2 regions of the Flavobacterium sp. U410 genome follow, and region 1 is predicted to be linked to the other one. Evidence: riboswitches for the same ligand, from Rfam matches in the RefSeq annotation. Region 1 holds a riboswitch; the other holds the start of a gene.

The links. A riboswitch is a leader RNA that binds a small molecule or an ion and turns the genes downstream of it on or off. The one in region 1 is predicted to bind cobalamin.
Region 2: it holds a riboswitch for cobalamin, as region 1 does, so the genes downstream of both, ACUSJC_RS12705 (acyl-CoA thioesterase) here and ACUSJC_RS12315 (TonB-dependent receptor plug domain-containing protein) in region 1, are expected to answer to the same signal.

Annotation. Positions count from the first base shown of each region.
Region 1 is NZ_JBSEFI010000018.1:30,699-46,837, forward strand. It holds gene ACUSJC_RS12250 (FG-GAP-like repeat-containing protein) at 1-844, opposite strand, end outside; gene ACUSJC_RS12255 (hypothetical protein) at 872-2,011, opposite strand; gene ACUSJC_RS12260 (acyl-CoA thioesterase) at 2,167-2,733, opposite strand; gene ACUSJC_RS12265 (6-phosphogluconate dehydrogenase) at 2,720-3,112, opposite strand; gene rmuC (DNA recombination protein RmuC) at 3,124-4,494, opposite strand; gene ACUSJC_RS12275 (pseudouridine synthase) at 4,593-5,162, shown strand; gene ACUSJC_RS12280 (hypothetical protein) at 5,444-6,100, shown strand; gene ACUSJC_RS12285 (dienelactone hydrolase family protein) at 6,134-6,892, opposite strand; gene ACUSJC_RS12290 (S8/S53 family peptidase) at 6,956-8,590, opposite strand; gene ACUSJC_RS12295 (ABC transporter ATP-binding protein) at 8,637-9,416, opposite strand; gene ACUSJC_RS12300 (iron chelate uptake ABC transporter family permease subunit) at 9,416-10,447, opposite strand; gene ACUSJC_RS12305 (ABC transporter substrate-binding protein) at 10,448-11,608, opposite strand; gene ACUSJC_RS12310 (T9SS type A sorting domain-containing protein) at 11,820-12,647, opposite strand; cobalamin riboswitch at 12,682-12,877, shown strand; gene ACUSJC_RS12315 (TonB-dependent receptor plug domain-containing protein) at 12,909-14,735, shown strand; gene ACUSJC_RS12320 (DUF5074 domain-containing protein) at 14,740-15,831, shown strand; gene ACUSJC_RS12325 (S41 family peptidase) at 15,888-16,139, opposite strand, start outside.
Region 2 is NZ_JBSEFI010000019.1:24,821-40,959, forward strand. It holds gene ACUSJC_RS12680 (C40 family peptidase) at 14-775, opposite strand; gene ACUSJC_RS12685 (acetyl-CoA C-acyltransferase) at 847-2,025, opposite strand; tRNA gene ACUSJC_RS12690 (tRNA-Ser) at 2,295-2,378, shown strand; tRNA gene ACUSJC_RS12695 (tRNA-Pro) at 2,389-2,463, shown strand; tRNA gene ACUSJC_RS12700 (tRNA-Arg) at 2,477-2,550, shown strand; cobalamin riboswitch at 2,631-2,815, shown strand; gene ACUSJC_RS12705 (acyl-CoA thioesterase) at 3,050-3,436, shown strand; gene ACUSJC_RS12710 (hypothetical protein) at 3,559-4,053, opposite strand; gene ACUSJC_RS12715 (PLP-dependent cysteine synthase family protein) at 4,159-5,199, opposite strand; gene ACUSJC_RS12720 (S9 family peptidase) at 5,283-7,343, opposite strand; gene ACUSJC_RS12725 (YbaB/EbfC family nucleoid-associated protein) at 7,484-7,807, shown strand; gene ychF (redox-regulated ATPase YchF) at 8,136-9,230, opposite strand; gene ACUSJC_RS12735 (hypothetical protein) at 9,423-9,962, shown strand; gene ACUSJC_RS12740 (hypothetical protein) at 10,022-11,179, opposite strand; gene ACUSJC_RS12745 (4Fe-4S dicluster domain-containing protein) at 11,294-11,644, opposite strand; gene ACUSJC_RS12750 (acyl-CoA reductase) at 11,771-12,829, shown strand; gene serC (3-phosphoserine/phosphohydroxythreonine transaminase) at 12,968-14,038, shown strand; gene ACUSJC_RS12760 (D-2-hydroxyacid dehydrogenase) at 14,076-15,032, shown strand; gene ACUSJC_RS12765 (DUF937 domain-containing protein) at 15,051-15,677, shown strand; gene ACUSJC_RS12770 (DUF6146 family protein) at 15,758-16,139, shown strand, end outside.

The DNA.
Region 1 (16,139 bases):
CATTATTTAAATCGGCAAAATTTGTTCTTTGGCAAAAAATGTAATCAGTCGGAGAAAAGTTTGAATAGGCTGTTCCGGTATTATTAGATGTCCAAACACTTAGCCCGCCTCCGCTACCAAGTACTAAATCAGTGTATCCGTCTCTATTATAATCTCCGGCAGCCATACTCCAAGAAGGCATTTTACTTGTACCGCTAATAGGTATATCAGTAATACTAAATACTCCCGGAGAAGATAGTTGATGATGAATTCTTAGATTATTAGCGCTAACTCCTACAATGTCATCTTTGTAATCTCCGTTCATATCTACAATACATAGATTGTAAGTGCTATTTATAGTACTGATTGTTTGGTCTGAATATGAAATTGGAGCAGGCGGAGGTGTAATTAATGGGTTTTCAATTAGCTGAAATGTAAATCCATTGCTACTCCATCTATTATCCCATGCTATATAGTAGGTTTCTCCGGCTGTAACATTAAATGTAGCCATGGAAGAAAAATTACTTCCACTATCATCATCTCCCGAATAACAGGTTAAATTATTACAATCTCCTGTGTATACATGAAAACGAGTATCAATTAATGGGTTGTTTACAGAAATGGAAGAAGTAACGATTACGGTATAATCATCAGAAGGGGTGTAAGCATACCATTCTCCATGAGGATTTCCATTAGTGATGGCTCCGTTGCTAGTACAAAAAAGAGTTGGAGGAGTTCCGTCGATACCTGTAATGGTATAAAATCCTGCTGTTGTTATTGGAACAGCTGTTAGGCAAGTGTCTTGTGCCTTGATACTGCTAACAATAAAAAACATTGAAAGCAGTTGTAACGTAATTTTTTTCATGTTGCTATGGGTGTTTATAGGTTAGTCTTATGGACAAGAAGATAGTGAATTAATCCAATCTCTAATTAATTCAACACCTTCTGTGTGTATTATGGTTCTTCCGTGTAAAGGCATTCTATAACTTTCATCTTCCGTATTTAAACGGTAGTACATCATAGATCGTTCAATGTTACCCGGAGTTACGATTTTTGATAATGCCGGAGGAAAATCCTGCATATCCTGAGTATCAACGCATACACCCATATTTCTGTTGTTATTATAGGTTTCGTTGAAAGCATAACGCATAGGTCTGTAATTACAATGCCCTCCGTCTCTATGACAGTGAGCACAGTTTATATCTACGTAAGAGCGAGCTCTTAGATCAAGCGGTTGTGATAAATCATGATAATCAACAACGGTATTTTCTGTAGATGGAAGACTGAAATTATTTTCTAAATAGCCGTCTTCTATCCACTTCGAAAGCTGATTTTTATTTTCTCCGGAATAATCGTAATTAAAATTCAAGTTTTGAGGTTTAATCCCAATAGGAGTGTGAGTTGTAATAAGAATATGATCAACCTCTTCCTCGTGCTTGTGACATGTAATACATTGCACTTCACTCGGGATTCTGTAATTAGCACTTTTTAAGGTATTGTTTTCATCGAGCCAACTAATAGGTATGTCACTGCCATCCAGATCAAAAAAGGCTTCAGTTTGCTCATCATTCCACACATAATTAGCAAAAATCCAACCATCTTCTTTTCGAATCATTAATCGGGTTTCAATAATTTGAGTGGTATTGTTAGGCTGTACATTATCATAATAAAAAGTTTTAATAAGTACGGCTCCCACAGGAAGTTCTAATATATTTCCGTCTCCATTATAAGATCCTTTAGTGTTTTTTGGCATCCATACAAATCTCTTTTTAAGAGCATAATCAGTAAATAACGTGCTGGCAGGAGTATAGGCTAAAACTCCTGAGTAGGGCTTTTGATTTTTTAGATCTCCTTCAAAAAAGTGATAATCGGAAAGTTTTTCATAAGGAACTTGTGTGAGGTCAACGGTTACAGGAGAAGTAGGAACAGGTGTATAATCTCCATCGTTGTTACTCTCATTATCATCTGAACAAGCGTAAAATCCTAAAAAAAACGAGAAAATTAAAATAAAAAAGAGGTATTTTTTTGTCATGTTTGATTAGTTTGTTTCTAACAAAAATAACATTTTTTTTATTTTAATGTAAGATTATGGTTAAAAAAATATTGTATTAATACTAAATTGTAGTGTTTGTAGGCTTTTGTTGGTGTTGATAAAATTATTTCAGACTAAAAATATTAGATACTTTATTATTTTAAAGTGATATCAAAGTTCAATTCAATATTTAAACCGTCAAGTCTTTTTAGAGCTTCTTCGCTTTTATAATCGTAGGTTTCTTCTAATTTTTTGTATTCTTTTTTGTGATTGATTCTTCTCAACGAATCAAAAAAGCGACGTACTTCAACCCAATTGTTTAAAATTAAAGCAGGAACTTTTATGCTTTTTCCTTCTTCGTCTTTAGCGACCATGGTGAAATAGCTTGAATTGCAATGTTTTACTTTTCCGGTTTGAATGTTTTCGGCATCTACGCGAATTCCCACAACCATCGAAGTATTTCCAACGTAATTAACAGATGCTTTTAAGGTAATAAGTTCGCCAACTTCAATTGGATTTAAAAAATCTACCGTGTCCACAGAAGCTGTTACACAATAACTTCCTGAGTATTTAGAAGCACTAGCAAAAGCAATTTGATCCATCAATTTTAATAAATAACCTCCGTGAATTTTTCCACTGAAATTACTATGAGAAGGAAGCATCAATTCAGAAAGTGTTACTCTTGAAGCTTCAACGGTATTAGCAGGTCTAGTTTTCATCATTAGAATTTTGGTTAAAATGAGGAGAATTTTCTTTTTCAACTTTGGTGATAAAATAGCGCGTATCTCCCCACCAAAAAAAAGTTCGATAGCGTTCGATATATTCTACTTTCACATAATTTCCTTGGTAATCTTTCAGTTGTTGAATAATATCTTCGTGTTTGCCTTCTACAGAAAAACTAAAAATTTGCGCACCCGAAATTCCTTGACTGATTTCTCCTTCCCATGTTTTAATAGCAAATCCTTTATGACTAATTTTAATCAATTCGCCAGAACGAACGCCTTCACTATACGGAACATAATACACAAAACCAATGTAACCGATAGAAATTAGGGAAAGGAGCAGGATGGCATAAACCACAATCTTTTTAACAATATTCATAAGACTCAGAATTAATTTTCTAATAAAGATTCATCATTATTTGCTCTTTTCAAAATACTTTCAGGAAGTGCTTTTTTAGCTTTGGCACCCATTTTTTTCAAGCGTTCCACACTAGTCACTAAGTTTCCTTTTCCGTCTACTAGTTTATTCATGGCATTGCCATATTCACTTTTGGCTTCGTCCATTTTTTTACCGATTTTAATCAAATCTTGAACGAAACCTTCAAATTTGTCATATAAAGCTCCGGCCTGACGCGCAATTTCAATGGCATTTTCTTGTTGCTTTTGGTTGGTCCACATACTATCAATAGTTCGAAGTGTTGCCAAAAGGGTAGAAGGTGTTACAATTACAATATTTTTTTCAAAAGCTTTGTTGTAAAGTGTGGTATCTTCATGTAGAGCAATGGCAAAAGCAGGTTCGATAGGAATAAACAATAACACAAAATCGGGACTTTCCATGTGGTAAATATCTTGATAGTTTTTGTCGCCCAATTGTTCTACGTGACGCTTAATAGAGTTAACGTGTTCTTTTAAAAAGTTGGCTTTTAAAGTATCGTCGTCTTCATTTACAAAGCGTTCATAAGCTGTTAAAGAAACTTTAGAATCGACTACCATTTTCTTGCCATCCGGAAGATTCACAATAACATCGGGCTGAATACGATTGCCGTCTTCGGTGGTAAAACTTTGTTGTACTTCATATTCGCGCCCTTTTTCTAAGCCCGATTTTTCTAAAACACGCTCTAAAACCAATTCACCCCAATTTCCTTGCATTTTGCTGTCGCCTTTTAACGCTTTAGTCAGGTTAATGGTTTCTTTGCTCATTTGCTCGTTCATTTCCTTCAATCCTAAAATTTGCTGACGAAGTGCAGCATGATAGTCAATACTTTCTTTGTGAGTATCTTCCACTTTTTTCTCAAACAACTGAATTTTTTCCTGAAGTGGATTCAGGATTGTTTTCATGTTTTCTTTGTTTTGTTCCGTGAATTTATTGGTTTTTTCTTCCAATATTTTATTCGCCAAAAGCTCAAATTCTTTGGTGAATTTCTCTTGAACTTCCGTTAATTCTTGTTTTTGTTCTTTATTTCGTTCCAATAAATTATCGAAATCATTTTCTTTTTTAGCCAAATGAATCGCTAAACTTTCTTTTTCTTTTTGAAGATTGTCTTTTTCAATGGATAGATTTTCTACACTCTTTTCCAACTGATTTTTTTCTTGTTGAAACTGTTGTTTCAATTGATCTATTTGGCTCAACAAACCATTAATGCGTTCTTCTAAACCGGAAGTTGCGGATTGTGATTGCGATTTGGTAAGTAATTTACCAATGTAAAAACCGATAGCTAATGCTAAAATAAAAACGGCGAGTACTAAAATTGTTTGCGACATATAAAAATTGAATTTCAAATGTAAATTTAAGGAAATTAATCAATTTAAGAATTCTCTTCGACATAATTTGAAAAACGTATTTTTGCGAAAATTTCCGCATGCAACATCATCATTTTTTATTGCACAAACCGCATGGTTTTTTAAGTCAGTTTATTTACGAAAAGAAACGAAACAAACGCTTATTGGGCGAATTGTTTTCTTTTCCGGATGGAACCATGGCTATTGGTCGGTTAGATGAAGATTCGGAAGGTTTATTGCTGTTAACTACTGACGGAATGATGAGTGAAATTGTGCGTGCAAAATCTGTAGAAAAGGAATATTATGCGCAAGTAGACGGTTTAATAACGGATGAAGCTGTCGAACAATTACAGAAAGGAGTTGAAATTGGTTTTAAAGGTATTCGGTATGTGACTAAGCCTTGTCAAGCCAAACGAATAATTGAATTACCGGATTTTATTGGTGAAGGCAGAAGAATTCGCGATGAACGTCACGGACCCACGAGTTGGGTTTCGATAACGGTAACCGAAGGTAAATTTCGCCAAGTCCGAAAAATGACAGCGGCAGTTGGTTTTCCTACGTTGCGCTTGGTTCGTGTTCGCATTGGAAATACTCTTTTAGCCGGAATTTCCGCAGGAGAAGTTAAAGAAGTAACTGCCTTTGATTTGTAAATAGAAGAACTGCTTCAAAAAGAATGGTTAATATTTTGAATTCATTTCAAAATTTAAAAACATAATATCTAATTTTTTGTAGAATCTGAAATTAACTTAGAATGACTGCTACTATAGTATACTAGTTTATCAAATGAATTTAATTTGATAAAATAAATCAATTGTATATATTTTCAAGAACAAGTAGAAATACGTGGTTTTTAAATGGGGTTTTATTTACCTTAAATGGCATTTTTTCTTTGGCTTACTTTGTGTGATAGATAACAAAAAAACAAATTATTATGCCACAAGAACAAGAGCAAAGATTCAGAGAACAAGTATTGGTAAATGGAGAACAGGTAATCTTAAATGAAGGTACTATTGAAGAGTTGGGAGAAAAAGCAAGAAGACAGTCAAGTAATAACTTAAAAGAAATGGTTTCTAAAGGAGGAACTGCTGAAACGGTTATAGAAGTTGCAAAATTTGCATGGGATATTATAAAAGATTCAAAAGCTTCTGCTGCAACAAAAGAAACTACTTCAAGAGTTTTATCTGTTAAAGACAATAATTGGGAAAATTATGAGTTAGCTGAAAATTTTGCTTCAGATGAAATCACCTATATGTTGGACAACTTTGTCGGAGTGAACTGTTATACTCTTAAATTTAAAGTAGCCGGAACTTATAAAGCAGTAAATCCTGATTTTGGTGGGAAATGGATTCCTAATATTCATGTTACTTTTTCCAGATGTGATGCCAATATTCCTTGGGTAATTAATGGGAGTGCAGTTATAGACAGTACTTTTGTGACTAATATAGGCACAAAAACCAATCCAATACCTCAATTGGTATTGAATGTTAAAATAAAAACCGATGCTAAATTTGCGCTCAATTGGGAAAGCCATGAGCGAACATTTGAATTTACATTAAACGGAGAAACTGGTGTTAAATTGATTAATTAAATAAAAAAATCCCTTTTCAAAAGGGATTTTTTGTTAAAATATTTCATTGAAAAAATCTTTCATGGCAATCCAACTTCTTTTGTCAGCTAGTTTGTTGTAAGCAGCACCTTTGCTGTTATCAGTATCTAAATCTTTATGCGTGAAAGCATGAACGGCATTTGCATAGAAAACCATTTGCCAATCGGCTTTTGCTGCTTTCATTTCCTCTTGAAAAGCTAAAACTTCTTTTTGCGGGACATACGGATCATCGGCTCCGTGTAACGCTAAAACTTTGGTAGTGATTTTTTCAGTTGGTCGTGAAGCATCTTTGCTTAATCCACCGTGGAAAGAAACTACACCTTTTACATTAAAATGGGCACGAGCCGTTTCTAAAGCTCCGGTTCCGCCAAAACAATAGCCAATTATAGCGATTTCGTCTTTATTGGCGCCATTTTTAATTAATTGGTCTAAAGCCAATTGAATCCTTTTTTGGTATTCTTCATAATTAGTTTTGAAATGACCGGCTATTTGACCAGCTTCCGAAGTATTTTTTGGACGTTTGTCCACACCATAAATGTCTGCTACAAAAGCATGATACCCCAGTTTCGCTAAATCTTCTGCAACTTCTTTAGAATGATCATCAATTCCCATCCAAGCCGGAAGAATCAAAATGCCAATGTTTTTAGGGTTGCTTTTTTTCGCTTTGCAAAAGAAACCTTCCAGTTTTTGGTTTCCATCAGTATAAGAAACAGTTTTTAATTGGGCTTGAGCCAAGAAACTGAATAAAATAAGACAAGAGGTCAGTGTTTTCATTTTTATAATGAATTATCGGTTTGTTACCGTAAAGATACTGAATCCTCTTAGAAAAAATGGAAACTACTTTTTGATAATTTTAGTTAAAAACGTTTTCTCTTGATTGGTAATTTTGATAAAATAAGCACCGCTTTGTAAATCAGAAAGATTGATTTTTAAAGTATTAGATGTCATATTGTTTTGGTAAACCAATTGCCCTAAAAAATTAAAAATTGCAATTTGTCCGTTATTAAAATCACCTTTCAAATCTTCAATGGTTATAAAATCAGTTGCAGGATTCGGATAAACAGTCAATGAAGAAGAAGCAAAAGTTTCCGAATGTAAGGTGCTGTCAAGATACGTTAAAGCTGCTTGCATATTAGGAATTGGACCAATATGAGCTGAGGTTGTTCCTCCTTGAGCAATTCCGGTATCGATTAAAATAGTTCTGATCTGTTGGCTAGTCAAATAATTTCCGGTATGAAAATAGTAGTACGATTGTAAAACGGCTGCACAAGAAGCAACTATTGGCGTAGCCGAACTAGTTCCGGTAAACGTTTTATAACTTTGGTTAAAATCGCCTCCAATCATGCTGTAGTTATAAGGAGCATAATTACTGTCATAACCACTGGTTAATACATTTTCTCCCCAAGCTTGAAGGTTAACGCGGCTTCCGTAAGTGCTATAGTAAATTCTAGAATGCGTGGTATTTGCTGTTCCGGCACCTACAATAATTGCACCGCTGTCACCAAGAGCCATATAACTAGCATAACCCGAAGCATCCAAATTTTGGTTTCCGTTTCCTGCGGCAGCTACAATTACAATTCCGGCATCGGTGGCTGCTTTGGTTAAATTCCAGATCGGAGTATCAAATTCAGCAGGAACATAATTGTATCCTGTTCCCACACCATACGTTTGCATCTCAAACATAATAACGTCACCGATAGAAGCATTAGCAATGGCTTGAGTAACGGCATAAGTTCTGTTATAACCGTTTTCAACGGTGTATTCCGGATAAAGAATAACACTGTCTAAACCATGAGCCATTCCGGAAACGCCATAAGCTCCGTGATCTGCGTAGGCAATTCCTAGAACTCCGGTTCCGTGTTCAGTATACGTTTGCGTAAGTGAAGGTTCAACAGTCATTCCGGAAGCAATAGCGATGTTAACGGAATTAAATTCTTCATGATTTACATTCATGCCATACTCAACATCGTACATTGAAATTCCGCTTCCGTTAAATCCCAAATTCCAAGCATGTTGCATGTTTACACCCGGATTACTTTGAATATACCCTTGTTGACCAAAATAGTCCGGTGTAGTAGGAGCAATATCTGTTGGTGGCAAAATTGGCGTTGTTTTTACAGCTTCACAATATTTAATTCCTGAAACCTCTAACATTTTTTTCTGAAAATCAGCGCTATTAGTCTGTGAATTTAAAGGAATAGCAATTTTATAGATATTTTTTAACTCTTGAACCGATTGATCTGAACCGCTGACTAAAAGAGCTTTCTTACTTAAATCATCAAATTGTTCATCGGTTAAAAGAATGCCTTGAGAAATAGTTGCATGATAGTTATTGATCATTTGTTCAAATGAACTTTCATCAAATAAAACTTTGTTTATTTGAATAAAAAATTCTGCTGTACTATTTTGTTTTTCCTGAGCATCAAGAAGTAAACTAAATAACATAAAACAAAGAAGTAGTAATCTTTTCATAAACAGAAAATTAAGTGAACAAATATATCAAAATATTGTATTGTTTTTACATAATGATAAACTTCCCTTTTTCTGCATCAAAAAAGATATTTTCGTCTTTAAAAATCTGATTAAAAATACCTTTAGTAATTAGATTACAAGGCTGGTCTTGATAGATTTTATCTTCTGTAAAAACAATCATTTCGTCAGCGAGTTGAATAGCCAAATCCAAATCATGTGTAGAATATAAAATGGTTTTTCCGGTTTCATGAGTCAGTTTAGACAATAATTTTAATAAGGTCACTTTATGTACTAAATCCAGATGTGTTGTAGGTTCGTCCAAAATAATAATCGACGTATCTTGTGCTAAAGCTCGTGCAATCATTGCTTTTTGAAGTTGTCCGTCACTGATTTCGTAATGTTTTTTGTGCGCAAAAGCAGCAATTCCGGTTAAAGAAATGGCTTCTTCAATTTTTTGTTTGTCTTCGCCAGAAAGCGTTCCTAACCAATTGGTATAGGGTTGGCGTCCCAAAGCAATGATCTCGTAAACCGATAAATTACTCGGCGGAAGACTTTCGGTTAAAACCAAACTCATTTCTTGGGCTAATTCGTTGGCGTCATAATCGGATAGCTTTTTTCCGTTTAATGAAATGCTTCCCGAAAGTGGTTCAATAATTCCCGTGATGGTTTTTAAAAAAGTAGATTTTCCAATACCGTTTTTTCCGATCAATGCAATGAGTTTTCCTTTTTGTAAATCCAAAGAAATATCCTTTTGGATCACGTTTTGGTGTTTTCCTTTGCTGTAACCAATGGTTAAATTAGCTGTATGTAAAACGGATAAACTCATTATAGCTGCATTTTTCGTTTTCGGATTAATAACCAAACAACAATGGGCGCTCCAAAAATAGAAGTCACAGCGTTAATTGGCAAAGTTAAATCACTATTAGGAACTTGAGCAATGCTGTCACAAATTAATAGCATCATGCTTCCCAAAAGAAGAGTACTGGTGATTAAAACCAAATGATTACTCGTTTTGAAAAGCAATTTTGCAATGTGCGGAACGGCTAATCCAATAAAAGCAATGGGACCGACTAAAGCAGTTGTGGTTCCGGCCAGAATACTAGTGGCTAAAATGACAATCAGTCGCGTTTTTTTGAAATGAATTCCAATACTTTTTGCATAGCGTTCACCCAAAAGTAAAGCATTTAATGGTTTCGCAATACTAAAACTAAGCAACACGCCTGTGAGTATTAAAATGGTCAATAAACTTACTTCGTTCCAAGATAAATTGCTGATGCTTCCAAGTGACCAAAAGGTATATTTTTGTAATTGTTCGGCAGTTGAAAAATAGGTTAAGACCGAAACCATTGCGCTGGTGAAACTGCTGAACATCAATCCTACGATTAAAATGGCCATGGTGTCTTTTAATCTTTTGGCGACCAATAAAACTGCAGTTAAAACTAAAAAACTTCCCAAGCCGGATGCTAAAGTTAAACCATAAGCCGAAAGGAAAAACGGAGCAATACTAATGGGCAATAAAGCTGATCCTAAAATGACAAAAGCAACGCTTAAACTAGCACCTGAACTCAGCCCTAAAACATAAGGTCCGGCTAACGGATTTCTGAATAAGGTTTGCATTAATAAACCGCTAATGGAAAGTCCGATACCGACTAAAACAGCAGTTATGGCTTTGGGCAACCGAAAATGAAACAGAATGATTTCCCACGAATCTTTTTCCATTTGAAAACCGAATATTCCTTTACTGATTTCGCCCAAAGGAATTTGTACAGAACCCAAGCTAATGTTGATTAAAAACAAGAGAATTGTTCCTAAAAATAAGAGCGAAAAAAGGATTTTATGTCGGTTTGAGATTTGCATTTATTGTAAATGTTCAAAGAAATACAATTCGTGATTTGGTAAAATTTCCGGATGGAGAATTTTAATCAAATCTTTCACCACTAAATCGGGACGATTAGGAGCCAATTCATAATAAATAACGCCGCCTGTTGTTCCTTTTTTAGAGCTGAAAGAATACACTTTTCTATAACGAACCGATTTGAAATACGTATAATTCGGGTTGCTGTTGACGATCTCTTCAATAGAAGTAAATTGCCCCGGACCAATCCAAAAATCGGCATCTTTAGCTCTGTCTAAAACACTTTCAAAAGATAGCGCTAAACTTCCGGTTCCCTCAGTGTCTTTCCACAAATAATAACTGTTTGCTTCGTTCAAGAAATAAGCAGCCCAACTTCCGCCTTGCGGTAAATACCATTGATCTTCATACATGCTTCCGGCCATAACGGTTGGTAAAGATTTAGTGTTCCTAGCTAAGGCAACAGCTTCTTTATAATCGGATTTAATTTTGTTGTAAATCGTGTTGGCTTCGTCAGCTTTATCAAATAATACACCAAAAAATTTGATCCATTCGGCTTTTCCCAAAGGTGTTTTTTCGGTCCAATCGCTGTTTAGAATGATCTTTTGACCATTTTGTTCCAAATTTTTATAGGTTTTCATGTCACCGTCAACACTAAAACCAACAATCAAGTCGGGCTGTAGGTCTAAAATGACTTCTGTGTTTAGACTTTGGTTGCTACCAAGTTCTCTGATTTTTCCGGAATCAATTAAATTTCTGGTTTTTTCAGAAGAAATATAATTGGTGTTCGGAAAAGCAACTAACTTATTTTCTTCGCCTAGCATTTCCAGAGAAGGGATATGTGTAGTTGAAGTAACAATTAGCTTTTGTACAGGAATTTCAATGCTGGGAAAATGACTTAAACTGTCGGGAATTGTGGTGTTTTTTTTGTGTAAAATGTATTGATATACTTCTGTGGCTTCCGGAAAAGTATTGGCCACAGTAACCCAATAAAATGAACCGAAATCTTTGATAGATAAACCTTCAGCATCAGAAATGAGTTCTTTTTCGGTAGGTGTAGGTACAGGAGTTGTTGTAGTTGTAATAGGTTGATTTTCTTGTTTTTTACATTGAGAAAAAAAGAAAATAAAGCTTAAAAAAAAGATGATTTTTTGAACGAAGGACATGTGTTGAAATTTTTAGCAAAAATAGAATTTTGTTTTTAGAAAATCTATTTTGCGTAACAAATGCTACATTTTTATTGCTGATTTCGACTTAAATTAGCCTAAAAAAATGAGAGATAGCAACGCCTTTATGTATATAGTCATTACTGTAATTATACTACATTTTGTAGTCGGTTTTGTTTGGCTAATTAAAAAAATGAGTGGTAAAAAATGATTACAGTTTAATTATCTTTTTTCTGAATTGCTGGTCTGAAGAATCAATAATTTGAATACTATAGATTCCGCTTTCCAAATTGTTTAGGTTAGTATTCAGATCTTCTAAACGAGTACAACTTTTTACTAATTTGCCATCTATCGAGTATAAGTTAATAAGTTTTGCTTCAATATTATGAGATAAGTAAATTGCATCACTAAAAGGGTTAGGATATATTTCTAGTATATTTTTTTCAAAAGAAGGTTCGTTTAAAAATACTAGAGAAACGTATTCAGAGCCACTAATGACATTGTTGTAATTTGATAAATCGTTTTTTAAATCAGCAATAGTACAATTTGTACACTGCAAGATAGGATATTCTAAATGAGTGACATTGTGGTTTTGAAAAATTGTATTTAGACCGCTGTCATTGGTAATAATAGCACCATTACTATCCGTTCCGGTTTGAATACCTATATTAGAATCAACTAGAGAAAAATATAAAATGTCGCCAAATGTTTCAAATTGAGGACAAATAGAAACCTTAGTTACAAAAGAATTGTAACTTTCTAAATCATTGATAAAAGAAATTAAATTATTTCCTGAATAGATAGCAAAGAATGAAATTGTATTATCTAAGGGGTGAAAATTACTAGTGATTGAACTGATATTATGATTTTGTAAAATTATATTCAATCCAGAATCTGATGTTGTGTTATTGTAAGGATTCAAAGGATCGCTTGTATTCGTTAATACATAAGCGCTCATATCATTTGTAGAAATCTGAATAAAATTTTGACTATAAGTAACTTCAAATACAAAAAAAATGAAGAGTATAAATTTTCTCACTTGTTTTTTCTGCTAAAATAAAAAAATAAGTTTACTTTTGCAACCGAATTAAGGTTGGGGTTCAATTTTGAACTCCATTAAAAGGGAATCAGGTGTAATGCCTGGGCTGTACCCGCAACTGTAAGCTATAAAGCTTGTTATTTTCTGCATTGCCACTGAAAATTTTAATTTTTTGGGAAGGCTAATAACAAGACGCAAGCCAGGAGACCTGCCTAGTTCAACACGAATAACAAACTTTCGGGAATAAAAGTTTTGTAAAAAATGAACAAGCAGATACAATTTCTTTTAGCGTTTTTTATTGGTTTTGCCATGTATGCACAGCAAGATTCAATTGTGCAATTGCATGAAGTGACAGTGGCTGATCGCCAATTAAAGAAATTTTCCGGAAGTCAGAAACAATTGGTGCTATCTGATAGTGCTATTGCGCAAAGCAAAGGTTCGCTAACCGATTTACTTCGATACAACTCTTCCATATATTTTAAGGAAAATGGTTTAGGAATGGTATCATCGCCTTCCTTTAGAGGAACTTCCGCTTCACAAACGGCTGTGGTATGGAACGGAATTAATATTAATTCGCAGTTTAATGGTCAAACCGATTTTAATACTGTTAATGCAACTGATTTTGATAATGTGACAATTAAACCCGGCGGAGGAAGTGTAACTTATGGTAGCGGAGCAATAGGCGGAAGTATTCACTTGAACAATGAAATGACTTTTAAACCACAGTCTAAACATAGTTTAAGTGCAAATTATGGAAGTTATAGCACTTACGGCATTCGTTATGGAGGACTTTTTTCGACTGAAAAATTTTCAACATCGGTTCATTTTAGCCGAAATGAGTCAAAGAACGATTACGACTACATTGGTTACAACAAGAAAAACGAAAATGGGTTTTATCAAAATAACAGCTTCAATACTGTTTTTGGTTATCAATTAAATGAAAAGCACACCTTAAAGTTATACACACATTATTTTGACGGAGAACGTTATTTTTCGGGGACTGTTTCGTCGCCGGCTAAAAGTAAATATCTCGATTTCAATACCCGAAATATGTTGGAATGGCAAATGAAATGGGGGAAATTCACATCACAGTTAAAGACCGCTTATCTAACAGAGAAGTATAAATATTTTGAAAACCGTTTTACGGATAATTTTACGAATGGAACGGTAGAAACGGCTTTAGTTAAGTATGATATTATTTTTGAACCTACAACTAAATGGCGTTGGGATCTTATTTTAGATTATACGTCAAACAACGGAAGAGGTTCAGGGATTACCGAAGCCAAACGTGAAGTTGCTGGCGGAAGTTTGTTGGTTCAACATCAGTTGACGTCGACTTTTCAGTACGAAGGAAGTTTGCGATATGAAAATACATCTATTTACAAAAGTCCATTGTTGTATTCGTTAGGAGGGAAGTGGAATGTTGCGCCTTGGTATACCTTAAAATTTAATGGCTCTAAAAATTACAGAGTACCAACATTTAACGATCTGTATTGGCAGGGAAGTGGTAATCCTAATCTAAAACCGGAGTATTCTTTGCAAGGTGAAATTACTCAAATCTTTTCCTTTTCAAAAGTTAGAATTACAGGGACAGCTTATTATTATGACATTACCGATATGTTGCGTTGGATTCCTAATGCCAGTGGAGTTTGGATTCCGGAAAATACAGATAAAGTAATTACGTATGGTTCCGAATTAGGATTAGAATGGCAAAAGAGTTTAGGTGAATTTCAATTAAAATTAAATGGAAGTTATGCCTATACGATTTCTGAAAATAAACAAACTCAAAAACAACTGATCTATGTACCTTATCATAAAGCTAACGGACAGGTCGATTTAGGTTATAAACGAGTTTCTGTGTATTACCAGTGCCTTTACAACGGAAAAGTATTTACCTCAAGTGACAATTTTTATGAATTAGAAGGGTATTTTATCTCCAATGCCGGTTTTGAGTATCGTTTGGGGAAACAAAAAAATATATCGGCTTTATTTCAGGTGTTAAATTTTGAAAATAAATTTTACCAAAATGTTTTATCGCGTCCTATGCCCGGACGAAATTATAATGTGAGTATCAATTTTAAACTTTAATAAAATGTATATTAAAAAGATTTCATTATTGGCTGTGTGTGCAGCTTTATTCTTTGCTTCGTGTAGCAATGATGACGATAATAATCAACAACCTCAGCCAGAAGAACCTGTTGTAACCTATGATGGTGGAGTTTTTATTCTGAATGAAGGAAATTATGGTTCTGATAATAGTACTATTTCTTTCTTGTCAGATGATTTTTCATTTTTTCAAGCAGATGCCTATGGCGAAGTCAATGGTGAAGGTGTGGGGAATACAGGTCAAAGTATTGGTTTTTATCAGGATTTGGCTTTTGTGGTTTTAAACGGATCAAATGCTATTCAAATTATAGATAGATATACTTTAGAAAAAGTAGCAGTTATCAATTCTGGTTTGTCGAATCCGCGATATATTGCTTTTGCCAATGATAAAGCTTATGTAACTAATTGGGGAGACGGTTCTAGTGCTACTGATGATTATGTGGCAGTAATTAACACAACAACGTATGCTATTGAAACTACAATTCCTGTTGGAGAAGGACCAGAAAATATTGTGGCTTACAACGGCAATCTTTATGTAGCATTAGAAGGTGGATGGAGTACTGGAAACAATGCTGTTGTGGTAATTGATTCTTCAACTGATGCTGTAATTGATACTATTACAGTAGGTGATGCGCCTAATTCTCTTGCTGTAGCTAATGATAATTTATATGTTTTGTGCGGAGGAATTCAAGATTGGTATGATTCAAGTAATAATACTAACGGAGCTTTAGTAAGTGTTAGTTTAGCTGATAACTCTGTTTCAACAATTAGCTTTGTCGAAGGAGAACATCCGTCAAATTTAGATATTGAAAACGAAACTATTTATTATACAGTTGATGCTTCAGTTTATAGTATGGCGACATCAAGCACAACATTGCCTACTTCGGCATTATTGTCTGTAACTGCTCAAGGTGCTTATGGAATTTACGGTTTTGCTGTAGAAAACGGAAGAATCTATATTGGTGATGCTGCTGATTATAATTCTAACGGTTCAATTTATGTTTATAATACAACAGGAACTTTATTATACGATAACACAGTTAGAGTAAGTCCAAATGGATTTTACTTTAATAACTAGTTTCATTTCTTTTTGCCCCAAAAGAGAGAGCTCCGCATACATGCAGGGCTCTTTTTTTATTCTGGTAATTCAATATACATTTCTGTTTTTAGAACTTCTTTAGAATTTTTATCTTCAAACGGAACAAATTTTTCTCTTTGGTTTGGTATAGTAAATCGACCATTGGTGTTTACGTAATTTAAAGCTGTACTCAGTAAAGGTTCGTTGCTGTCTCCTAAAACACCTAGGTTCTCTAAGTCCTCCAATTGTGTAACGTCGGGAGGTAAGCCATTCGTAGAATAGTCTGAAAAATTATTAACGTTAGAAAT
Region 2 (16,139 bases), on a different contig from region 1:
TGTTACTTCTAATTTAGATTATTTTTTTAATAACTCTCAATTTATGCGTATGCCGATTAGTTTCAGCATTGTAAATCCCCAAGTGATCTAAGCGGTCAATACGTACTTTACCGGAAGCGTGAATAATGTAATTATTCTCCATCATAATACCTACATGGATAATAGTACCTTCTTCGTTATCAAAAAATGCTAAATCTCCGGGTTCGCTTTCTTCAATAAAACTTAAAGCTTCTCCCTGAGTGGCTTGTTGTGATGCATCTCTTAAAATAGAGTAACCATTTAAACGATATACCATTTGGGCAAAACCGGAACAATCAATTCCGAAAGGTGTTTTTCCGCCCCATAAGTAAGGCGCATTCAAATACATATAAGCAGTTTTAACTAAATTTGATTTAGGCTTCACTCCACAAGTTTTTAAACCTTCAAAGTAAAAGTTCTTCAGATTGATATTTTCATGGCTTAAAAACGACAAAGACGAGCCTAGTGGGATTGCTATAAGTTCATTTTCCGGATTTGTAATATATTCAATCAAATCAGAACTTAAAACTTCCGGAGTTTCTGAGAGTTCTAAAAATTGATTTTCTGAAATCTTCTGAAATTGCTTGTTGTCAACCCAACCTTGATATTGATCAAAAGCAGTTTCAATTTTACTCCATTTGGGAGTTTCTTCCAAAATTTTAAAAAATTCGCCAAATAACAATTGTGATACTTGTTCGCTTCGGTCTGAAGGTTCAAAACGAATAGGAACAATGGCAAGATTACAAATTCCGAACATTAAAAATAAATTGAGATTGAATAAAAAACATCGGGTAAAAACTCCCGATGTTTTTCTTGGTAAATATAATATTATGCTCTTTCAATAACTAAAGCTGAAGCACCACCACCACCATTACAAATTGCAGCAGCACCTAATTTAGCATTGTTTTGTTCTAAAACACTCAATAATGTAACTACAATTCGAGCTCCGGAACAACCTAGTGGATGCCCTAAAGAAACCGCACCACCATTTACGTTAATTTTATCTTGGCTTAAACCTAAAATTTGAGCATTAGCTAAACCAACTACCGAAAAGGCTTCGTTAAATTCGAAGAAATCAATATCAGTCAATTCTAAATTAGCTTTTTTCAAAGCAATAGGTAAAGCTTTTGAAGGAGCAGTAGTAAACCATTTTGGTTCTTGAGCAGCATCAGCATACGATTTTATGTAAGCCAAAGGTTTTAAGCCTAAAGCATTTGCTTTTTCTTCGCTCATTAAAACCAAAGCAGCGGCTCCATCGTTAATAGTCGAAGCGTTTGCCGCAGTTACAGTTCCTTCTTTTGTAAAAGCCGGAGCCAATGCCGGAACTTTGTCTAATTTTACATTCGTAAATTCTTCGTCTCTGTTTACAATAACAGGTTCACCACGTCTTTGAGGAACCTCTACCGGTACGATTTCGGTATCAAATTTATTGTCTTCCCAAGCTTTTGCAGATCTTTCATACGATTGAACAGCAAATTTATCTTGATCTTCTCTGGTAATCTTGTATTCGGTTGCACATAAATCAGCAAAAACGCCCATAGCTTGATTATCATAAGCATCAACTAATCCATCACGTTGTAATCCGTCAGCTAAAGTACTTGGTCCGAATTTAACTCCGTTTCTCATGTGAACATAATGAGGGATCAAACTCATGTTCTCCATACCTCCGGCAACTACTACATCAGCATCACCACACATGATCGCTTGCGCGCCTTGCATGATAGCCTTCATTCCGCTAGCACAAACTTTATTTACAGTTGTACAAGGAACAGTATTTGGAATTCCTGCGTACATCGCTGCCTGACGAGCCGGAGCTTGTCCATTGTTCGCCTGAACTACATTACCCATTAATACCTCGTCAACTTCTTCCGGTTTTAAATTAATTTTATTTAGAGCTCCTTTGATAGCTGTAGCTCCTAGTTTAGTAGCCGGTACGCTTGATAAAGCTCCCATGAAACTTCCTATAGGCGTTCTAGCTGCAGAAACTATAACAACTTTTTTACTCATAATTGTGTTTATTTAGTTTTTTGCGAATTTACTATTTTTATTCCATAAATTATCTCTAAATCGATTGAAATAGCTTATGGTTTGCTTAAAAATATTTTTATTCCATTTTTTATAAAAAAAAATCAGACAGCTATCTTGTTGAATTTTAATTTGTTTTGATTTTTTTGAAAAATAATTTTAAAAAAACTTTAAAAAATAGTTGTAAATAACAATACTTCGACTTACATTTGCAACCGCAAAAAAGATAAGTTCTTAAGCAGAATTTTAAAGGAGAGGTGCCGGAGTGGTAACGGAGCAGATTGCTAATCTGTCATCGGGTAACCGATGCCAGGGTTCGAGTCCCTGTCTCTCCGCTTCTTTTTTCGGGGTGTAGCGTAGCCCGGTCATCGCGCCTGGTTTGGGACCAGGAGGTCGCAGGTTCGAATCCTGCCACCCCGACGATAAAAATAATGGTTGCGTAGCTCAGCTGGATAGAGCAACTCACTTCTAATGAGTAGGTCCCAGGTTCGAATCCTGGCGCGATCACAAAAAGCCTAGCAATTGCTAGGCTTTTTTGTTTTTTATAGTTTTTAATTGCTAATTTTGCAAAAGAGTTCTTTACATAAATTTTATCAAGCAAAAGAGGTTGTGCTTAATTGAACATTAATAGGGAATCCGGTGTAAATCCGGAGCTGTCGCGCAACTGTAAATAACTTTAAGGTTTCTATCCTTAGTGTTCCACTGTTTTTTAACGGGAAGGACGATAGAAACTGTTATAAGTCAGGAGACCTGCCTTTTTTGACAGACAGTACTTTCGCGATTTAAAAGTAGGTCGATTTGATGTATAACAGCAAAATTCTTTTGCTGCACTTCTCTTATACCTTATTTTTATTTCAATACTGTACTACAGTTTATGAATGAACTTTTAATTATTGTTTAATATTTAAAAGTAAAATGAAATGAGAGTATTTCAATTTAGCTATTCGCGATTTAATAGCTTAAAAAGGCTTAACAAAACATTGTCTAACTTTAAAAAAGAGAGATTATGTTAATTGAAGAAAAAATCAAACAATCAGAAACCCGAATTTTCAAGGCCGTTTTCCCTAACACAACCAATCATTACGACACGTTGTTTGGAGGAACTGCTATGCAATTAATGGATGAAGTAGCATTTATTTGCGCTACACGCTTTTGCCGTCAAAAAGTAGTCACTGTTAGTAGTGATAAGATTGATTTTAAAAAACCTATTCCCGGCGGAACTATCATTGAATTGATAGGAAGAGTTTGCTATGTAGGAAACACAAGTTTACGCGTTTGTGTCGAAATTTTTATTGAAGAAATGTATTCTGAGGTAAGAGAAAAAGCTATTCATGGAGAATTCACTTTTGTTGCTTTAGATAAAAATAAGCAACCCGTAAAAATATCAGAATGATTAATACAATTATGAGTTGTCCTAAAAAAGATTGACTCGTTAGTAGTTAAATCGGAACAGAATTAATTCTGTTCCGATTTTAATCATTCCTGATAATATTTAAACTATTAACCTTTTAATTTTTAGTTGTCTCGTATTACATGTGCGACACCTCTAATTGTTAGATTTTTATTATTATAGTCAATATAATTACCATAAAAACTTACATCAATATAATCACCAAATGCTCCAAAATAGTTGAGTAAAAAAGTCATTTCAGGAGAACTTTGATCAATTAGTCCAACATCTCCACCTTCAATTGAAAAATTAGATTGAATTCCAACTAAATTTGAACTACACGATAACAAAATACCGTTTTGAATAGGTGTTGTATAAGTAAAAATACTTAGTCCATACGTTGTAAAATCAGCATTGATATCACTTACTATATAAACTATAGGATCACTATCTATTTGATAAGATATAAATTCAGACACTAAATTACAAGTCATTAAATTTCCAACATTTGTAATCGGCGCTTCAAAATTATACGTAATAGAATCTGTCACTTGTAAATTGTCATAGTCAACTCCTTTTAATTTAAACTCTGTATAAAAAATAGCTAAAAAGTTACGCAAAACTTATTTTAATTTTTTCTCAAAAATAAAAACGGAGCTAAAAAATTATTTTAGCTCCGTTTTTATTATAGTAAAATCCTTTTTTAGAATTACTACAGATATATTTTATTTAATTACTTCTACTTTTTGAGTAGCATCAATATTAACACTATCATAGAATCCTTGATCATTCATCCATTCATCACTATAAATTTTACTCATATAACGAGAACCATGATCCGGGAAGATTATAACGACATTACTGTCTTTTGTAAATTCACCTTCTTCTGCATATTGACGAACTGCTTGCAGTGCTGCACCTGAAGTATACCCCACAAACAAACCTTCAACCCTCGAAATTTCTCTTGCTGTATGAGCACTTTCTTCATCGGATACTTTCATGAATTTATCAATCGTGTCAAAATCAGTTGCAGTTGGAATTAAATTTTTACCTAAGCCTTCAATTCTGTAAGGATAAATTTCATTGCTGTCAAACTCGCGTGTTTCATGATATTTTTTTAATATTGAACCGTAAGCATCAACTCCTAAAACTTTGATATTCGGATTCATTTCTTTCAAGAATCTTGCAGTTCCCGAAATAGTTCCTCCTGTTCCACTACATGCTACTAAGTGTGTAATTTTTCCGTTAGTTTGTTCCCAAATTTCAGGACCAGTGGTTTTATAATGCGCTTCAACATTAAGTTCGTTGAAATACTGATTGATGTAAATTGATCCTTTTGTTTCTTCATGTAAACGTTTTGCTACACTATAATAAGAACGTTCATCATCAGCTGATACGTGAGCAGGACAAAGATATACTTTTGCTCCCATTGCTCTTAACATATCAATTTTGTCTTTTGAAGATTTTGAGCTAACTGCCAGTATACATTCATATCCTTTAATGATACTAACCATTGCTATACTAAAACCTGTGTTTCCTGAAGTCGTCTCGATAATGGTATCTCCGGGCTTTAGAATCCCTTTTCTTTCAGCTTCTTCAATAATATAAAGTGCTATTCTATCTTTTGCAGAATGCCCTGGATTAAAGGCTTCAACTTTGGCGTAAAAATTTCCTTCTAAATTGGATGTTACTTTACTTAATTTTAATAACGGAGTGTTCCCTATTAATTCAAGAACATTATCGTAGGCTTTTATTTCTTCTTTCATAAATAAAAAATTAGTTGTGGTAGGCTTTCTGTGTATATATTTGACAACCCCAAAACCATGCAAATTTAACAAAAAAAGTTTAACTATTCCTTAATTTTTTCTAAATCTAATAAAAATGCAAATTCTTTGGCTAACTCTTTCAGTGCTTCAAAACGCCCCGAAGCTCCACCATGACCAGCATCCATATTAGTGTCTAAAAATAATAAATTATTATTTGTTTTCATATCTCTTAATTTGGCAACCCACTTAGCCGGCTCCCAATATTGTACTTGAGAATCGTGCAATCCTGTAGAAATATACATGTTTGGATAAGCTTGTGCTTTTACATTATCGTATGGCGAATACGAAAGCATGTAATCATAATACTCTTTCTCGTTGGGATTTCCCCATTCGTCATATTCTCCTGTAGTAAGCGGAATTGAATCGTCCAACATTGTTGTTACAACATCTACAAAAGGAACTTGTGCTATCACTCCGTGATATAATTCGGAATCCATATTCACAACAGCTCCCATTAATAACCCTCCGGCCGAACCTCCTTCTGCATATAAATGCTCTTTTGAAGTATAACCTTCTTGTATTAAGAATTTTGAACAGTCAATAAAATCGGTGAAAGTGTTAATCTTTTTTAAAAGTTTTCCGTCTTCATACCAATCTCTTCCTAAATCCTCTCCTCCTCTAATATGAGCGATCGCAAAAATAAAACCTCTGTCTAACAAACTCAATCGGGTTGAAGAAAACCAAGGATCCATTGACGAACCGTAAGAACCGTAAGCATATTGCAACAACGGATTTTTTCCGTCTTTTTTAACTCCTTTTCTGTACACTAAAGAAATTGGTACTTTTGTTCCATCTCCTGCGGTTGCCCAAACTCTTTCTTCCTGATAATTATTCTTATCAAATTTACCACCTAAAACCTCTTGTTCTTTCAAGATTGTTTTTTCTTGAGTACGCATGTTAAAATCAATTACCGAAGAAGGCGTAGCCAACGATTGGTAAGCAAATCGCAATAATTCGGTATCAAAATCAGGATTTGTAGTGGTATAAGCCGTATAGGTTTCGCTTTCGAAAGGCAAATAATAAGCTTCTGCTCCACTCCACGGGCGAATTTGAATTTTATTCAATCCGTTAGAGCGTTCTTCCACTACTAAATAATCTTTAAAGATATCAATTCCTTCTAAAAGAACATCTTTGCGATGCGGAATTAAATCTACCCAATTGTCTGATGTAGTTTTAGTTTCAGGCGTTTTCATCAACTTAAAGTTGGTTGCCTTATCCTTATTGGTCAACACATAAAAACTATCGCCATAATGCGAAATAGAATATTCAACACCTCTTACCCTTTTTTGGAAAATTCTAAATTTACCTTCCGGTTGGTTAGCTTCTAAAATTTGATATTCTGACGTTAAAGTACTTGTAGAACCAATGACTAAATATTTTTTTGATTTTTCTTTATAGACGAAAGTATAAAAAGTATCATCTTTTTCATGGAAAACCAATTCGTCTTTAACAACATCTGAACCTACAACATGTCTACAAATTTTATCTGATCGAAGTGTTTGCGGGTCTTTTTTAGTGTAAAAGAAAGTTTTATTATCGCTTGCCCAAGCAACGCTACCTGTAGTATTTTCGATAGCTTCTGAAAGAATTTCTCCTGTTTTTAGGTTTTTAACCTTAATGGTGTATTGGCGTCTAGAAACGGTATCAATTCCGAAAGAACACCATTCGTTATCCTCACTAATACTAATTCCACTTAGGTTGAAATACGAATGTCCTTTTGCCATTTCGTTACAATCAAACATAATTTCTTCTTCGGCTTCTAAACTTCCTTTTTTACGAGCATAAATAGGATAATCTTTTCCGGTTTCAAAACGAGTAATATAGTAATAACCGTTGTAGAAATAAGGAACTGAGGTATCATCTTCCTTGATTCGAGATTTCATTTCTTTGAATAAATCCTCTTGAAATTGCTTAGTATGAGCTGTCATTTTCTGATAGTACTCATTTTCAGCATTTAGATAAGCTATAACTTCAGGGTTTTCTCTTTGGTTTAGCCAATAATAGTTGTCAATTCTAATATCGCCATGTTTTTCAAGTTTGTGCGGTATTTTTTTGGCAACTGGAGGTTGCGCATCTGCATTCATTTCTGACTTTTTTGAATTACAAGAAAGGACAAATGTAATAGAAATATACAGGATGACCGAAAGTTTTCTCATTTAATTATAAATTATTTATTGACTCTAAATTTACTAAATTTGTCTTTCAAAATTAAAATTTAACATTTATGTTTGGAGACCTTATGGGAATGATGGGTAAAATTAAAGAAACCCAAGAAAAAGTTGAAGCTACTAAAACGCGTTTAAACACCGTATTAATTGATGAGAAAAGTTCTGACAACTTATTAGAAGTTACCATTACAGCTAATAGAACCCTCAAAAATATTTCAATTGCTGACGAATTATTAGAAGACAAAGAAATGCTTGAAGATTATTTGGTTAACGTTTTAAACAAAGCAATCGACCGCGCTACACAAGTACACGAAACTGAGATCGCTGCCGTAGCCAAAGAAGGAATGCCAAATATTCCAGGAATGGATTTGTTTAAATAAATTTACTCATGGAAATTACATGGGGTTCTAAGAAAGATTTCCTGTAACAACGTATAAAAAGTTAGAAGCTAAATTAGCTAAAATAAAACTTTCACGCGATTTATCGCGAGATATTGTAAAATTGCTTTTAAGTAGTATTAAAATAAAGATAGAGCGTAATTTCTGCTTATTAAGTCTATGAAATATGCTTATTACAAGCGAAAAATAAATACTATTAGAAGCCTAAAAAATAAATCGGAACAGAATAATTCTGTTCCGATTTAACTATTTTTTAAGCATAAAACTGTCAACCTATTTTAGAACGACTGAATTTATTTCTTCTATCAAGTTACACATTAAATCTGAAATGCATTACATCTCCGTCTTTAACGATATATTCTTTTCCTTCTACACGAAGTTTACCCGCTTCTTTTACTTTCGCTTCTGAACCATAATTTGAAAAGTCATCAAATGCAATTACTTCCGCTCTAATGAATCCTTTTTCGAAATCGGTATGAATCACTCCGGCAGCTTTTGGTGCAGTATCTCCAATTTTAATAGTCCAAGCACGAACTTCTTTCACTCCTGCTGTAAAATAAGTTTGAAGGTTCAATAATTTGTATGCTGCACGAATTAAAACTGCTGAACCTGGCTCAGTTAAGCCTAAATCTTGCAAGAACATTTGACGTTCTTCATAGCTTTCTAATTCATTAATATCGGCTTCCGCACCCACAGAAAGTACAATTACTTCCGCATTTTCATCTTTTACCAATTCACGTACTTGATCCACATATTGATTTCCGGTAACTGCAGAAGCTTCATCTACATTACAAACATACAATACCGGTTTTGCAGTAATCAATTGAAAATTTTCGAATAGCACTTCTTCATCGACTCCGTTTGGTACAACCGTACGAGCTGATTTAGCTTGCATTAAAGCATCTTTAATTTTATTTAACAATGCTTGTTCTACAAGTGCTTCTTTGTTTCCTGCTTTTGCTGCTTTATTAGCTTTCTCTAAACGTTTTTCAACTGTTTCCAGATCTTTTAACTGCAATTCAATATCGATAGTTTCTTTATCACGAATAGGATTTACATTTCCGTCAACATGAACAATATTATCGTTATCAAAACAACGTAACACGTGAATAATAGCGTTACACTCTCGGATATTTCCAAGGAATTGGTTTCCTAAACCTTCTCCCTTACTCGCTCCTTTAACTAAACCTGCAATATCTACAATGTCTACAGTAGCCATTTGAACACGCTCCGGTTTTACTAATTCTTCCAAACGAGCAATACGCGGATCGGGTACGTTTACCACACCAATATTAGGTTCAATTGTACAAAACGGAAAGTTTGCACTTTGCGCCTTAGCATTTGACAAACAGTTAAATAAAGTTGATTTTCCTACGTTTGGTAAGCCTACAATTCCTGCTTTCATAATTTTATATTTGCCGTTAACTTCTTGGGTTAACCATTTGTTTTTTAAAAGTGTGCAAATATAAATATTTGAACCAATATTTTTTGGTTTTTCGGTTGAAATGTAAATTATATAAGACTTTCCTAAAATTGCATAACACAGATAACTCGTGTCAATCCTAACTTTGTAATATTAATTTTAAAAAGAAGAATTATGAAAAAGTTAATGATTTTATCCGTAATCATTTTGGGTAGTTCGATAAGCTTTGCTCAAAATACAAATGTTTTAAAGGAAACTGAAACAAAAGTAACGACTATTAAAGATTCAAAAGGAGAACGTAAAATTGAAAAAACAGTCGTACGTAACGAAACCCAACCTGTAGAATTAGAGGTATCTGAGCAAAAAGGAAAAAACATTCCTATAAAAGAGAATGTCCCTGTTAATGTTCAAACTCAAACTAAAGTTGCTGTAGATGGTAAAACACAATATGTAGATATTGATCATTCTGCTTACTATATGTATAATAATAAAAAATATGAGATAAAAGATGATGAAAAGGGATATATCTTTTATCACAATGGTAAAGAAACTAATGAAATACTGAGAAAAACTTCAGGTGATTATTATTTATACATCAATAAAAACGACGTTTCTATTGCTAAATTTGACAGCAACGGAAATCTAATTATCGAGTCATACGACAAGAAAAAAGACGAAATTACTGTAGAGAAATATACCGTTATGAAACCATAACCTTTTTGCCTCTATTCTATTAACAATAAAAGCTGTTCATAAGAACAGCTTTTATTGTTTTATTCCGCTAACATAGTAATTATTTTCTTTTCCTCTACTGTTGGTGTTAAACCGGATTCAAATTCCCAATAAGGCGTAAAAACCATTGACCGCTTATTAATCAGTGATTTATCTGTAAAAATATTATCTTTTGAGTAACCAAATAGTTTGGTATCAAAATTAGTAACTACCATGTAATTTTTCACTTCAATCCTTTTCTTTTCTCCTTTATATTTTTTCTCAAAACCAATTACTTCTTTAGAGTTTGTCAAATAATACAAACTACCATCTATTCTAAAGGTATTCTTATATTCTAACATATAAATATTACTTCGGTTTAAAAAAGATCCTTCCATATAAATCATTCGTGAAGAAGGAATTGTAGAGTTAATTTCCACAATTAATTTCTTCTTACTATCATAAATAATATAAAAATTAGACAATACTCCTTTCACTTCTTCATAAGGAGAAATTTTTATTGCCAGATAATCTTCATTTTGCGGATATGTTTTTACCTGAAAATCATATTCTTTTAATGCCCTTTTACTTAATACTTCATTCAAATACTTAAACTGATAATAATTCTCCATGATATTATTAAGATTATATCCTAAAACATCTATATCCAAATCATTATCAAAAAAACCTACAGAACGATTCTGCTCAATTAAAATATCTGTTTTTATATTCTTAGGAGATCCTAATAATTGAAAATTGACCAATCCGTCATTAAAAAACACATAAGCATCATCTTTCTTATAAAACTCTCGAAGGTAAACTTTTAAATTCGCCGGAACTGTTACATGTTTAGCCGAATTTTCCATCAAATTCTTTAATATTTCCTGTGGATGATTTTGCGTCAAAACCACCTCATCTAACAGCCTTAAATTACTTTCTAAATAAATAACGTTTTCTTTCTTAATAGTTGAATATCTAACAACAAGTGGCTTATAAGATGTATGAACCAATTCCAAATCAGAATCCTTAGAAAGATTTATTTTTGCCACACCCTCGGCATTAGTTAAAAAACCTTGTCTGGTTTTTAAAGCTGTAATAGTAACTTCGTCAACGGGAGTATCTGTATCAATATCCTTAACGATAATGGTAAACTCTTTAATTTGAGAGAAACCGGAAGTATAAATAGCAGCAATAAAAAACAGAAGTAAAATCTTTCTCATAAGCGGTTAAACTTTTGTAATGGTCAATTTGTTTGGGCTAATTGTTTGGACTAAGATAAAAAAAAAAGAGAATTTTTAATTAAAAACCCTCTTTAAAATATTCTTTTTTTTTCACTACTCATTATGCAAGAAAGCTTGGCGGTTCAATAGTACTTCTTCACTCTCTACATGATCATCATCTGGCACACAGCAATCTACGGGGCAAACTGCCGCGCATTGAGGCTCTTCGTGAAATCCTTTACATTCCGTACATTTTCCCGGAACTATATAATATACATCATCAGAAAAAGGGGTCTGAGCCGCATTTGAATCTACAGTTTCACCATTAGGCAACACTATTGAACCTGATAATTTAGTACCATCACTATAGCGCCAATCATCAGCTCCTTCATAAATTGCAGTATTTGGACATTCCGGCTCACAAGCTCCGCAATTAATGCACTCATCTGTTATTTTTATAGCCATTTTATATCGTTTTTAAATTGATTTAAATGTATTGTTACATAAGATTTTCCTAAAAAAACTCCCCATAACAACTTATTACGTACTTTTGCAAAAGTACAATGTAAACCCTATAAAAACAAGTTACAAATGTTACAAAATGAAATTAAAGATTATTTTGTCCAATTAGGATTTTTCTTAAAACAATTTGATACCGAATTTACTCAAAATAACAATGTTCTACATAATGATTTATTTTTTGACCAATTTGCTTCAATTATTGAGAATCAACAACATTTAAACGGATGGTTTACGAAAGAACAAGTAGTTCATGCAGTGCAAGCTTGGGCAAATGCCTTAACAACTGATAATTTGAACCAATGGTTGCAATCATACCATTTTTCAGATAATAAAAAACCTAAAATAGTTGGACTTATTCTTGCCGGAAATATTCCTTTGGTAGGTTTTCACGATGTACTTTCCGTTTTGATTTCAGGAAATATTGCCAAAATAAAATTATCGTCTAACGATCAACAACTGCTTAAAGCAATCGTTAAATATTTAGTGGCGTTAAATCCTGAATTTGCTGATCGAATTCAATTGGTTGAAGGGAAATTAGAAAACTTTGATGCTGTCATTGCTACCGGAAGCAACAATACAGCCCGCTATTTTGAATATTATTTCAGAGAAAAACCAAGTATAATTCGTAAGAACAGAAATTCTGTTGCCGTTTTAACCGGAAAGGAAACCAAAGAAGATTTAATTGGTTTAGGTGAAGATATTTTTCGATATTTTGGATTGGGTTGTCGTAACGTTTCTAAAATTTTTATTCCGAAAGATTACGATTTCAAAACATTTTTTGAAGCCATGTATGAATACGGAGATATTATTCATTATGAAAAATACGCCAACAATTATGATTATAACAAAGCCGTATTTTTAATGAGTAATTTTAAACTTTTAGATAACGAATTTTTAACACTTAAAGAAGATGAAGGCTATAGCTCCCCTATTTCTTCTGTTTTCTACGAATATTACGATTCTTTAGATATCATAAAAGATAGGTTAAAAAATGATGTAGAAAAAATACAATGTATCGTTTCTAAAAACGTCTTAGAACAGAGTATTCCATTTGGAAAAACACAACAACCGGAACTTTGGGATTACGCTGATAATGTGGATACTTTAGATTTTCTACTAAATTTATAAAGCATTATTAAATTCTCATCGATTTTAATTCAAGAACGATAATTGTTGATAACAATGTGAAATTGTTCATGTTTTTTACCTCTATTTGTTATATTATTTACGAAATTTGCAACGCTATTTAGTTAATTCCAACATAACATGAAAAAACACAATTTTAGTGCTGGTCCTTCAATTTTACCTCAAGAAGTTCTTGAGCAATCAGCACAGGCAGTTTTAAATTTTAATAATTCTGGGCTTTCAATATTAGAAATTTCTCACCGTAGCAAAGACTTCGTTGCCGTAATGGACGAAGCTAGAGATTTAGCCTTAGAACTTTTAGACCTTAAAGGAAAAGGATATCAGGCTTTATTTTTACAAGGTGGGGCAAGTTTGGAATTTTTGATGATTCCTTACAATTTAATGAAAGAAAATGGGAAAGCAGCTTATTTAGACACAGGAACTTGGGCTTCCGGAGCTATTAAACAAGCAAAGGCTTTTGGAGAAACTGTATTGGTTGCTTCATCAAAAGAAGACAATTACTCCTTTATTCCTAAAAATTATGAAATCCCTTCGGATGCAGATTATTTCCACTGCACTTCTAACAATACTATTTTTGGAACACAACTAAAATCTTTCCCTGCAACTAATGTACCGGTGGTTTGTGATATGAGTTCTGATATCTTCTCAAGAGTTTTAGATTTTTCTAAATTTGATATCATTTATGCCGGTGCTCAAAAAAATATGGGACCTGCGGGAACTACATTAGTTATCGTTAAAGAAGAAATCTTAGGAAAATCAGGAAGAAATATTCCTGCTATGCTAGATTACAAACAGCACATTGACAAAGAAAGTATGTACAATACACCTCCTGTATTTGCTGTTTACGCTTCTTTATTAACTTTAAAGTGGTTAAAAGGTTTAGGTGGAGTTGCAGCTATTGAAAAAATCAATACTGAAAAAGCCACCCTTTTATACAACGAAATCGACAGAAATCCATTATTCAAAGGTGTAGCAGCTACAGAAGACCGTTCGTTTATGAATGTTACTTTTGTACTGAACAATGAAGCACACCAAGAAACATTTGACAAAATGTGGAAAGAAGCCGGAATTTCAGGTCTTAACGGACACCGTTCTGTAGGTGGTTACCGTGCATCGATCTATAATGCTTTACCTTTAGAAAGTGTACAAGTATTGGTAGACACTATGAAAAAATTAGAAAAAAACGTTTAATATTTATTGGTAACCCAATAAAAGAATGATAAAAAATATGAAAGTATTAGCAAATGACGGTATTTCTAAAAGCGGAATTAAAGCTTTAGAAAAAGGCGGATTTGAAGTAATAACTACAAAAGTAGCACAAGAACAAGTAGCTAGCTTTATCAATACTCACGATGTAAAAGTAATTTTGGTAAGAAGTGCTACCAAAGTTCGTAAAGATATTATCGATGCTTGCCCGGGATTAAAAATCATCGGTCGCGGTGGTGTGGGTATGGACAACATTGATGTGGATTACGCACGCCAACAAGGTATTCATGTCATTAACACTCCAGCATCTTCATCTGAAAGTGTGGCTGAATTAGTTTTTGGTCACTTATTTAATGGTGTTCGTTTCTTACACGATTCAAACCGAAATATGCCTTTAGAAGGCGACACAAATTTCGACGCTTTAAAGAAAGCTTATGCTAATGGTGTTGAATTAAGAGGTAAAACTTTAGGAATTATCGGTTTTGGTAGAATCGGTCAAGCCGTAGCTAAAATGGCTTTAGGTTTAGGCATGAAAGTAATTGCTGCCGATAAATATATTGACAATGCGGTGATTAAAGTTGATTTCTACAACGGTCAATTCATCAATGTGGATATAAAAACTGAAAGTCTGGAAGACGTAATCAAGCATTCTGATTTTATCACGCTTCACGTTCCGGCACAAGACGGATATGTTATTGCTAAAGAGGAAATCGATATGATGAAAGACGGAGCCGGAATTGTTAACGCTGCTCGTGGTGGTGTTATTGACGAAGTAGCTCTTGTAGAAGCCTTAGACGCTGGAAAATTAAGTTTTGCAGGTTTAGATGTTTTTGAAAACGAACCTACTCCGGCTATGAAAGTTTTAATGAATCCTAAAATTTCATTAACACCACATATCGGTGCAGCGACTAATGAAGCTCAAGATAGAATCGGTACTGAATTAGCAGAACAAATCATCAGTTTATTAAAAAACGAATAAACCTTATAAAATGTAATTATGGCAGGAATTTTAGACTTAGTAAATAGTGATTTAGGAAAACAAATCATTGGAAACATTTCAGAACAAACCGGAATCAGTCAAGCTCAAGCTTCCAATGTAGTTTCTTCAAGCTTACCTGAATTATTAGGTGCTATGCAAGGAAACATGTTGAATGGCGATGGAGCAAACGGATTGTTAAGTGCTTTAACCAGCGGAAAACACGATGGTAGCATTTTAGATAATGTAAGTGGCTTTTTAAACGGTGGCGATTTTTCTGATGGTAGTAAAATTTTAAATCATTTACTAGGTGATAAAACCAATGCCATTGCTACGGGAATTAGCTCAAAAACAGGCGTTAGTTCTAGTATCATTACTAAAATTCTTCCGATGTTAGCCCCTATTATCATGGGCTATTTAGGAAAACAAACGCAAAAAGGAAATGTTTCCAGCACTTCTGATTTGGGAGGTTTACTAGGAAGTTTACTAACAGGCGTGACCAGTGGAAATGCCGGTGGCGGTGATTTATTAAATTCAGTTTTAGATCAAAACGGAGACGGAAAAGTTGATGCAAGTGATGCTATAGCTGCCGTTACCAAAAAGAAAGGTGGTTTAGGAGGATTATTAGGCGGTCTTTTCGGAAAATAATCTCTAAAATATATTTTGTTAAAAGCTCTGATTATGTCAGAGCTTTTTTTTATCTTTAACCATTCTAAATAACATTCTTTTTGAAAGTTTATGTCTACATATTCGCTATTCTTTCGGGATTACTTTTTGCTTGTAATTCTAGTGAAAAAGTAGTGAGTCAAAACAACAACGACAAACCTAAATTAGAAAGTGACACCGTTAGAATTGCAAATGATGAAATTGAATATGAAGTCATTATTATTGATGCCGGATTTACATCGTGGTTCAATTCGTATGCAAAACCCAGAGGCTATTATTCACAGAGTTATTTAGAAACAAGAAACATTTTTTGGGTTACCGAATGGAACAGACGTGTTACAATGCCTTTTCAATACGATCCCAATTTATATGAAATGCAAATCAATTACAATTCAACTACTAATTACGGTTACGAAGTCAATTATATGATATACAATTATTTGG